DNA from 2 places in the Vibrio atlanticus genome. Region 1 is predicted to be linked to the other one. Evidence: riboswitches for the same ligand, from Rfam matches in the RefSeq annotation. Region 1 holds a riboswitch; the other holds the start of a gene.

Region 1 (5,343 bases):
TGCACTTTTTCATGCCCAATCCTGGAGGCTCAGGCCTCGCTTTATCCTTTAATCCAACCACTTGGTTAGCTCTTAGCTTTACGTTGGCGATTGGCTTCTACCAGCTTGCCACTAACCGAGCACTCAAATATTCAAAGTTAACCGTTGGCTTGCTAATAAGCTGCGTGATACTGACGTTGCCCATTATTTACAGCAACGCCTCTCCTCAAGCCGCATCAGGCCGACTACTGGGATTGTGGGCGGGCTTCGCTTTATTCGTGGTGCTTCAGCAATTTAAATTCAGTAACAAACACAAACAACGCATGTTGTGGTTCATTGTTCTTGCTGTCGTCCTACAAACACTTTTTGGCTATGTGCAATATTTCTTACTGGAACCTGGCAACCTATTTGGTTATAACACTGCGGCCAATAGACCTTATGGGATATTTCAACAACCGAATGTTATGGCCAGCTTTTTAGCTACCGGTTTTGTGCTTTCAGCTTATCTTTTAGCGAGACAGCCTGCTAAATATAATCGCAAAATTAGCGAGTCATTCTTACTATACCTGACACCAACCTTAACCGTACCTTTGCTGATCATCATTGCATCACGTACAGGATGGTTGGCTGCCGTAATCGGGTTTGTCTGCATTCTGCCTTACCTTTACAAGTTCTCGACCAAGAAGCGCTTCTACGGATGGTGTGTATCAGTGGTAGTCGGTATCGTCGTCGCTTTTTCGGTGATCAGCCTCAGTACAACTGATAGCCTCGCAAGCAAAAGGGCTAACTTAGAAAGCCCACGAGCTTATACCTTTCCGCAAGCGCTCGATATGATGATCGAAAAGCCATTTACAGGGTATGGCTACGGGAAATTCGAATCCGAGTACACGCTATACACAGCTCGCCAGCATCAACTCAACCCAAATTATCATCCCGGCCTTCCTTCAATGGATCACCCACACAATGAGTTCCTGTTTTGGGGGGTTGAGGGCGGAATAGTACCAATCATCGGGATCTTGATTGCTGCGGTGTTGGTGATGTCACGCATAGCTAACTCAGCGAAAGGAACACGTCTAGCACTACTTGCGCTGTTCATACCAATACTCTTACATTCTCAGCTTGAGTATCCTTTTTACCACTCGGCGATTCACTGGATAACCTTTATCATTTTGATTTACTGGGTCGATCAACGGACTTCTCGCCACTATCAGCAGCCGTTTAGTATCGTCAGTAAAACCCTATTCAGAGTGTCGAGCTTAGTCGTTCCTATCTTGGTGAGTTTTTACATGCTGAGTGCCTTACACACCAATTATGTACTCACTAAATTTGAAATGTCTAAGCCGAAAAACCCGGACATTCTTAAGCAGGTAACGAACCCCGTAGTATGGAAAGATCGCTATGATTGGGACGTGTACAGTACCTATCTAAATATCGGCCTCTACAAAGCCGATCCTAGCCTGATCCAGCCTTATATAGATTGGTCGTTAGAGATCATAAAGAGTAAGCCAAGGCCTGCTTTCTACAGCAACCTGATTCTCGCGTATCAAGGATTAGGCGATCACAGCAAGGCAGAACAAATTCGCAGTGAAGCGAGCTTCTTGTTCCCAAATCGAGACTTTTCCAAGATTCAGTATAAAAGAGTATCACAAGAAGAAGATAACCTGTCGTCTGCTGAGTGATGTTTAGATCTCGGAACTAAAGCACCATTTCTGACCTTTCGGTTAGGCACAAAAAAGCGCACGATCTCTCGTGCGCTTTTCTTTTGAACTTCAGCTTATAGCTACTATTTTAGAGCGTCTTGCAACGCTTTTAAGCATAAGGCTACATTCTCTTTTCGAGCGCCATAACCCATTAAACCAATACGCCAAGCCTTCCCAGCTAAAGAGCCAAGGCCTGCACCGATTTCAAGATTATATTCTTCTAACAGCTGCGTTCTTATTTTGGCTTCATCAATCCCTTCAGGGAAGTAAAGCGCATTCAATTGAGGTAGGCGACTCTCTTCATCAACCACAAACTTTAATCCTAGTGCTTCTACGCCTTCTTTAAGCTCTTGGTGCATCGCATGGTGACGTGACCACGCATTATCCAGGCCTTCATTTTTCAATAAAACCAACGACTCATGCAGAGCATATAGGCTGTTCACAGGCGCAGTGTGGTGATAGCTACGCTTACCTTCTCCACTCCAATAACCTAATACCAAGCTCTGATCCAAGAACCAGCTTTGTACGGGAGCTTGACGTGCTTTCATTTTATCGACAGCACGTTGAGAGAACGTCACGGGAGATAAACCAGGTACACAAGACAGACACTTCTGACTGCCTGAATAAACCGCATCGAGTTGCCATTCATCAACCAACAATGGCACACCACCTAATGATGTCACCGCATCCACAATCGACAATGCATCAAACTGGCGAGCGACTGCGGAAATAGCTTGAGCATCCGATAACGCGCCAGTAGACGTCTCGGCATGCACAAATGCGACAGCAACAGCATCGGGGTTTTCAGCCAATGCCTTTTCTACCTTTTCAACTGAAACGGGCTTACCCCACTCGTCATCAACAAGGATGGCTTCACCACCACAGCGAACAACATTCTCGCGCATACGCTCACCAAAAACACCGTTACGACAAACAATGACCTTTTCACCAGGCTCAATCAAATTAACAAAACAGGTTTCCATGCCCGCACTGCCTGGAGCAGAGACAGCAATCGTAAATTCATTCTCTGTTTGGAATGCATACTTAAGAAGTTGTTTAAGCTCATCCATCATCGCAATAAATAGCGGGTCGAGGTGACCAATGGTTGGACGGCTTAATGCCTGTAAAACTTGAGGAGAAATGTCTGAAGGCCCCGGCCCCATTAACGTTCGGTGTGGCGGATAAAAGCTATCGATAGCAGCAGTGAGTGTTAAATTAGACATGTACATCCCTTACGTTAATGTTGTGATCAGTCCACCCTAAAGCAAATTGATTACCTCAGCAATTAGCCATAAGTATTGAGGTCAAACCAGTGTCACATAATTGTTAAAATTATTTTTCAATTATCTCACGTTACGGATTGACATTATTTGCGCAAACACGTTCAATGAAATGGCTATCTAGCAGAAGAGGAGCACTGCCCAGGCAGGTGTTTTGTGGAACCGCATTTCCAATACAAAACATTCATGGGGAGCAGTGCCGAGATAATAAAAGGATGCAGGACCTTTATTATCGGTTGAGCGGGCTGAATCCCGTTAACTGTCGCCATTTCTATATGGTGAAGAGCTTCTGAGGTTACTATTCTAATAATTCCTCTCTTTTTTGCTCTAAAACTCTCTTCGAAAAACATCGGACGTTGGATTACCCAACAGTAATTTTATTTTAGGAAATCGTGGGAGATATATCGTGAGTGCATCTAATGTAGCTGGTTCTTTTAATGTCGCTAAGTTTGGTGGAACAAGTGTTGCCAACTTTGAAGCAATGAGCCGTTGTGCTGCCATTATTGAAAACAACTCAAATACGAAACTGGTCGTGAGTAGCGCATGCTCTGGCGTGACTAACCTGCTTGTTGAACTCGCGAATGGTGTTCAAGATAAAACTCGTCGCCAAGAACTAGTCACACAGTTAACCGACATTCATAATACGATTCTTGCTCAGCTAGCAGACCCAATTAGCATTGAAAAAGATGTGCACTGTATTCTGGATGATATTGCGAGCGCTGCAGAAGCCGCATCATTCCAAGCCAGTACCAAACTCACTGATCACCTAGTGGCATGTGGCGAACTGATGTCGACACATATCCTCGCTCAAATCATTCGCGAACGTGATACACCAGCGACTCGTTTTGATATCAGAGAAGTGATGCGCACCAATGATGATTTCGGTAAAGCAGAACCACAACTGGAAGATATTGCAGCCCTTGCACAGCAGAAACTGATTCCACTTTGCGAAGAACAAGTTGTCGTTACCCAAGGTTTTATCGGTGCCGACAGCGAAGGTAACACCACAACGTTAGGTCGTGGCGGCAGTGATTATTCAGCTGCACTGATTGCGGAGTCGGTACAAGCGATTGGCTTAGAAATTTGGACTGATGTTCCAGGCATCTACACCACAGATCCACGCATCGCATCGAAAGCATCTCCTATCCCAGAGATCAGCTTCAGTGAGGCATCTGAGATGGCAAACTTTGGCGCGAAAATATTACACCCTTCAACTCTGGTTCCTGCACTACGCCATCAAATCCCTGTTTTTGTCGGCTCATCAAAAGCACCAGAGCTTGGTGGAACATGGATTCGTCAACAAGTTGAAAGCTCTCCTCTGTTCAGAGCGCTTGCCCTACGCTGCAACCAAACCATGGTTACGCTACGCAGCGCTAACATGTTCCATGCCTATGGTTTTTTGGCAAAGGTATTCGAGATCCTGGCTAAACATAAGATCTCAGTCGATCTTATCACCACCTCAGAGATCAGTGTCTCACTTACTCTCGATCAAACCGATACCTCAGGTGGTGCTCCTGAGTTACCTGAAGCCGCTCGCCTTGAGCTTGAAGAGTTGTGTTCCGTAGATATTGAGCACGACCTATGCCTTGTTGCTCTTATTGGTAACAACATGAGCGAAAGCAAAGGCTATGCAAAGCAGGTATTCGGCACTCTAGAAGATTTCAACCTACGTATGATTTGTTACGGAGCAAGCCCACACAACCTATGCTTCTTGCTAGATGAATCTGTGTCTAAGCTGGCGATTCAAAAACTTCATCAAGAGTTATTTGAGTAGATAGTCCGTTTATCATCGACAGATAAATAACTAAATTACAGATACAAAAAGGGTTGCTATTAAGCAACCCTTTCTCTTTTTTACGTTACGAATCAAAGCTCGTTATAGATTCAAACTAGTTAATGTTTGGGCCTAACCACTTCTCAGCTTCCAACATATCCCAACCTTTACGGTCGGCATAGCTATCCACTTGATCCTGTTGAATCTGTGCAATCGCAAAGTATCGGGCATCAGGATGTGAAAAATACATACCAGACACTGAAGCACCAGGCCACATCGCGTAGCTCGTGGTTAGTGACATGTCGATCGCTTTTTCAACGTCCATCAACTCCCACAACGTTCCTTTTTCTGTATGTTCTGGGCAAGCAGGGTAACCTGGAGCTGGACGAATACCTTGGTACTTCTCACGAATCAAATCGTCATTAGACAGATCCTCATCCGGCGAGTAGCCCCAAATGTCCTTTCTCACTTCTTTATGCAGGTATTCAGCGAACGCTTCAGCCAATCGGTCAGCAACCGCCTGAATCATAATCGCGTTGTAGTCATCACCGTTGGCTTTGTATTCATCAGCAAGCTCACGCTCGCCGATACCACCAGTCACCGCAAAGCC
Region 2 (5,343 bases), 1.6 Mb from region 1:
CGCTAAGTCTCTTGATTAACCAGACTTGTGATCAAGAGACAGCCGAAAGGAGCCTTTTTTGTTTCTGAATATATTGAAGCCGTAAATAATACTTTAGTCGACTTAAATATTAATTCTATTGCTTAGTGAGTTATTGATTATTCACTTAGCAAACTCGATGCCTTAAAGAGCAAACTCTTCTAGAGATTTACCAGCATCTAGTTGTTCTTGGATAGCTGAAGGCGTACGGCCTTGACCTGTCCAAGTTTTTTCGTCGCCATTCGCGTCTACGTATTTGTATTTCGCAGGGCGAGGAGCACGTTTAGATTTTGTTGTTTTAGATTTTGCTTCACCAGAAAGTGCAGCAATAAGATCGGCAACATCGATTCCGTCTTTTGCAATTTGTTCTGCGATAGCAGAAAGCTTAGCTTCTTGCTCTGCTTTTGCTGCGCGTTCTTCAGCTTCAGACTCTTGACGTTCTTGTACAACAATAGTCAGCTTGTCTAGCGCTTCTTCAAGTTGCTCAAGAGTTAATTCACGTGAGAACGCACGAAGGCTACGGATATTTAATAGAGTTTTTGTTAATTCAGACATGATATTTCCCATCAAGGTAAACTAAATAATCCTCCTAATAATAAACAGAGGCTAAGAATAAAACAAATAGTATTTCTTCTATTAGTTATTTAAATAAAAAAATGAGACGAGTGCTTTAAGATGAAAAGATAGACCTCTAATGAACTTATAATAACTATTAAGAATATCTTAAAAAAAACAGGTGATATCTGATATGTGTTAAGTGGAGTAATCCGTAAAAGTTGACTATTCTTCTATTGATTACTTCATTAACAAAAAGCTATTTTTCTCGGAATGATATGTTGCATTGTTGCTCTTGATGGGTACAATTGCGGCTACCTGATGCGGTGCTTTGGTTAATCTGTTGTTAAACTCTGGTTTACACGGTTAATAATGTTACCGCACGTAGAGGTGCAATTATAAAGAGTAGTTTTCGTTGGGGTGATGCCAATGAACGGGAATGAAAGGTGTAATTGCCGAAGTAAATTGTATATCTAAGCAATTTGCTGGGGTTGTGCTCAATAGGTACAACACTGCCATAGTCTTAATTTTAAACTATGGAGCGCTACTGTAGGGTTGGGTGAAGTGTTCACTTCCCTTTCGCTTAGTTCAACATGAGCTTGATAAGCCGTATCAAGTTTATCTGCAGTAGATCTCTAGCCAAATAAAAAACTGGTTTTTGAAGATCATGAATTTAATAGATTTTGCAACATCGCCTTTATCGCTGCTTCCTCCCTTGGTTGCCTTGACTCTTGCTATTGTTACCCGCCGTGTATTAGTTTCCTTGGGTGTCGGTATCGTCATGGGTGCGATTCTACTTGCTGACTACTCGGTAGGTAACGCAGCTAGCTACGTCTTTACTAAAGTATCTGGTGTTTTCATCGAAGATGGTGGTATTAACACTTGGAACATGAGTATCGTTGCTTTCCTAATTATCCTTGGAATGACAACGGCATTATTAACACTGTCTGGCGGTACTCGCGCATTCGCTGAGTGGGCGCAGTCTCGTGTTAAGAGCAAACGTGGTTCAAAACTACTTGCTGCCTTTTTAGGTGTATTCATCTTTGTTGATGATTACTTCAACAGCTTAGCGGTAGGTGCCATCTCTCGCCCTGTAACTGACCGCTTCTACGTATCTCGCGCTAAGCTAGCTTATATTCTAGATTCAACTGCTGCTCCTATGTGTGTGATCATGCCGGCTTCTAGCTGGGGTGCTTACATCATCACTATCATTGGTGGCATCTTAGTGACACACGGTGTGACAGAGTATTCTGCACTGGGTGCTTACGTTCGCCTTATCCCAATGAACTTCTACGCAGTGTTCGCACTATTAATGGTGTTTGCTGTTGCGTGGTTTGGTTTAGATGTTGGCAAAATGCGCGAGCATGAGATCGAAGCCTCTCAAGGTCGCGGTTTTGAAGGCGATAATGATCAAAAGCAAGCGCACGATCTAAACGAAGAGCTAGATATTCAAGAGAGCGAAAACGGTTCTGTTTCTGATCTCGTTATGCCAATCGTAGCGTTAATCGTCGCGACGGTTGCAGCAATGCTTTACACCGGTGGCCAAGCGCTTACTGCTGATGGTCAAGCATTCAACTTACTTGGTGCATTTGAAAATACAGATGTAGGTAAGTCTCTGGTTTACGGTGGTGTGATTGGTTTACTCGTTGCGCTAGCAACGGTATTCAAACAGAAACTACCTATGGCTGATATCACAAGAACAATGTGGATTGGTGCAAGCTCAATGTTTGGCGCTATCCTTATCCTTGTATTTGCATGGACGATTGGTTCTGTTATTGGCGACATGAAAACAGGTTCGTACCTATCCTCTCTAGCAACAGGTAACATCGATTACCACTGGCTACCGGTTATCTTGTTCCTTCTTGCTGGCCTAATGGCGTTCTCGACAGGTACATCTTGGGGTACGTTCGGTATCATGTTACCGATTGCGGGTGACATGGCTGCAGCCTCTGACATCGCGCTAATTCTTCCTATGCTAAGTGCGGTTCTTGCGGGTTCTGTATTTGGTGACCACTGTTCTCCAATCTCAGATACAACGATTCTGTCTTCTACAGGTGCGCGTTGTAACCACATTGATCACGTATCGACTCAGCTCCCTTATGCGCTGTCTGTGGCGTTCGTATCGTGTATTGGTTTCATCACCCTAGGAATGACATCATCAACTGGCATTGCATTTGGCGCAGCGTCTCTAACGTTTGTTGCGGTATGTTTTGCATTGGCTTATTTCTCTCGTTGCAAGATAGCAACGTGTAAAAGCTAGTCATCATTTGATTGAATAATGAGAAGGGAGGCGTTTGCCTCCCTTTTTTTGTGTTCGTTAATTTAATTTTAAATTTCGTGAAAAAAGTTCGAATAAATGGTTGAAAAAGGGTGTCAGCTTAGTTAGTGTGGAGACAAGACAGTAAACAACCTAAGAGCTGATAAGTATGCGTAAATTAGTAATGAACATTCATCACCATCATCACCCTATCTAGTCTTTCGGGGAGATTTACGTATACCCGGGAGCAAGAATTCTCCCGGAGGTTAAGTCAAAGAATTTAGATTTAAACCCTCGGGACGACAAAGTCTTCCGAGGGTTTTTTAGTTTTAGCACTTTTAAATAATCAATAAATTCAAATATTTGCACAGGGATACAGCAATGCAGACACAACGCCTAAGAATCGCAATTCAAAAGAAAGGTCGCTTAAGTAAAGAGTGCCAAGATCTACTTAAAAAATGTGGTGTTAAATTTAACATCATGGGTGAGCGCTTAGTTGTTCATTCACTAAATATGCCAATCGACTTGTTATTAGTTCGTGATGACGACATCCCAGGTCTTATCATGGATGGTGTGGTTGACCTTGGTTTCATCGGTGAAAATGAACTAGAAGAAGTTCGCCTAGACCGTGTTGCTTTAAAAGAGCCATCAGAGTTTCGCACACTACGTCGTTTAGACTTCGGTGGTTGCCGTCTTTCTATCGCGATTAACAAAGACGAAGAATACAACGGCCCACAAGATCTAGCGGGTAAACGTATTGCGACAACTTACCCACAACTACTGAAAGCCTACATGGACGAGCAGGGTGTTGAATTCAGCGCTTGTATGCTAACGGGTTCGGTTGAAGTTGCGCCTCGCGCAGGCCTAGCAGACGCTATTGCCGATCTAGTTTCTACAGGTGCGACGCTAGAAGCGAATGGCCTAAAAGAAGCAGAAGCTATCTTCCAATCTAAAGCAACATTGATTCAGCGTGTTGGTGAGTTCGATGCAGACAAAACAGCTCTGATTGAAAAACTACTGACTCGTATGCAAGGTGTTCAACAAGCAAAAGAGTCGAAGTACATCATGCTTCACGCGCCTACATCTCAGCTAGAGCAAATCAAAGCATTATTGCCTGGCGCTGAAGATCCTACTGTTCTTCCACTATCAACAGACAAAGACAAAGTTGCCGTTCACCTTGTAAGTACCGAGAACTTGTTCTGGGAAACTATGGAACAGCTGAAAGAGTTGGGTGCAAGCTCGATTCTAGTATTACCAATCGAAAAAATGATGGGGTAGTGACGATGAGAACCGTTGTTTGGCAATCTTTAAGTGAATCACAGCAAGACTCGGTACTAGAGCGTCCAGCTATTACTGAAGGTGCAAACATCACAGCGACTGTTTCTGATGTTATTGCAAAAGTACGAAATGAAGGCGATGCCGCACTTAAAGAACTGACTGAAAAGTTCGATCGTGTGACTCCAGAATCCATTCGAGTCAGCTCGACTGAGATTGAAGAGGCATGTGCTCGTTTAACACCAGAAATGAAGCAAGCGTTAGAGCAAGCTTATAGCAATATTGCTAAGTTTCACGAAGCTCAGAAGCCGCAGCCAATTAAGGTTGAAACACAGCCAGGCGTTGTGTGTGAGCAAGTGACACGCGCTATTAATACTGTTGGCCTTTATATTCCGGGTGGCAGCGCGCCACTTCCGTCAACGGTTCTTATGTTAGGTGTACCCGCTCAAATCGCGGGTTGCCGCAAGGTTGTGCTTTGTTCACCTCCGCCAATCGCGGATGAAATCTTGTATGTCGCTAATCTTTGTAAAATCGATGAGGTTTACAATGTAGGTGGTGCTCAAGCTGTTGCGGCGATGGCTTACGGTACGGAGAGTGTCTCTAAAGTAGATAAAATTTTCGGTCCTGGTAATGCGTACGTAACGGAAGCTAAGCGCCAAGTAAGCAATGACTTCCGTGGTTCTGCGATTGATATGCCGGCAGGCCCATCGGAGGTGATGGTGATTGCAGACGAAACTGCGGATGCTGACTTCATTGCTGCTGATCTACTGAGCCAAGCTGAACATGGCCCAGATTCACAGGTTGTATTAGTAACACCATCGCCAGTTATTGCCGACCAAGTAACCGATGCGGTTCAGAAGCAACTGAAAGAGCTGTCTCGTGCGAACATCGCTCAGCAAGCATTGGCTTCAAGTCTAATCATCATTGCTGAATCGATCACTCAAGCGATTGCGATTTCGAATTTCTATGGCCCGGAACACTTGATTGTTCAGACCAAGAGTCCACGTGAACTGCTGCCGTTACTAGACAATGCTGGTTCAATCTTCTTGGGTGACTGGTCTCCAGAATCTGCAGGTGACTACGCATCAGGCACAAACCACGTTCTTCCGACTTACGGCTATACCAAGACTTATTCAAGCCTAGGTTTGGCGGATTTCTCTAAGCGTATGACGGTACAAGAGTTAACAGCTGATGGCTTACAAGGCCTAGCGCCAACGGTAGTCACAATGGCGGAAGCC

What was found. Region 1 has a riboswitch for lysine ahead of lysC (lysine-sensitive aspartokinase 3). Riboswitches for the same ligand answer to the same signal wherever they lie in the genome.
Region 2: it holds a riboswitch for lysine, as region 1 does, so the genes downstream of both, OCV30_RS10135 (Na+/H+ antiporter NhaC family protein) here and lysC (lysine-sensitive aspartokinase 3) in region 1, are expected to answer to the same signal.

Annotation. Positions count from the first base shown of each region.
Region 1 is NZ_AP025460.1:370,516-375,858, reverse strand. Features, by position in the region: gene OCV30_RS01900 (PglL family O-oligosaccharyltransferase) at 1-1,658, shown strand, start outside; gene OCV30_RS01895 (pyridoxal-phosphate-dependent aminotransferase family protein) at 1,763-2,902, opposite strand; lysine riboswitch at 3,079-3,256, shown strand; gene lysC (lysine-sensitive aspartokinase 3) at 3,366-4,733, shown strand; gene metH (methionine synthase) at 4,849-5,343, opposite strand, start outside.
Region 2 is NZ_AP025460.1:2,279,634-2,284,976, reverse strand. Features, by position in the region: gene OCV30_RS10145 (IS4 family transposase) at 1-19, shown strand, start outside; gene OCV30_RS10140 (H-NS family histone-like protein) at 163-573, opposite strand; lysine riboswitch at 951-1,128, shown strand; gene OCV30_RS10135 (Na+/H+ antiporter NhaC family protein) at 1,241-2,833, shown strand; His leader region at 3,023-3,158, shown strand; gene hisG (ATP phosphoribosyltransferase) at 3,212-4,108, shown strand; gene hisD (histidinol dehydrogenase) at 4,108-5,343, shown strand, end outside.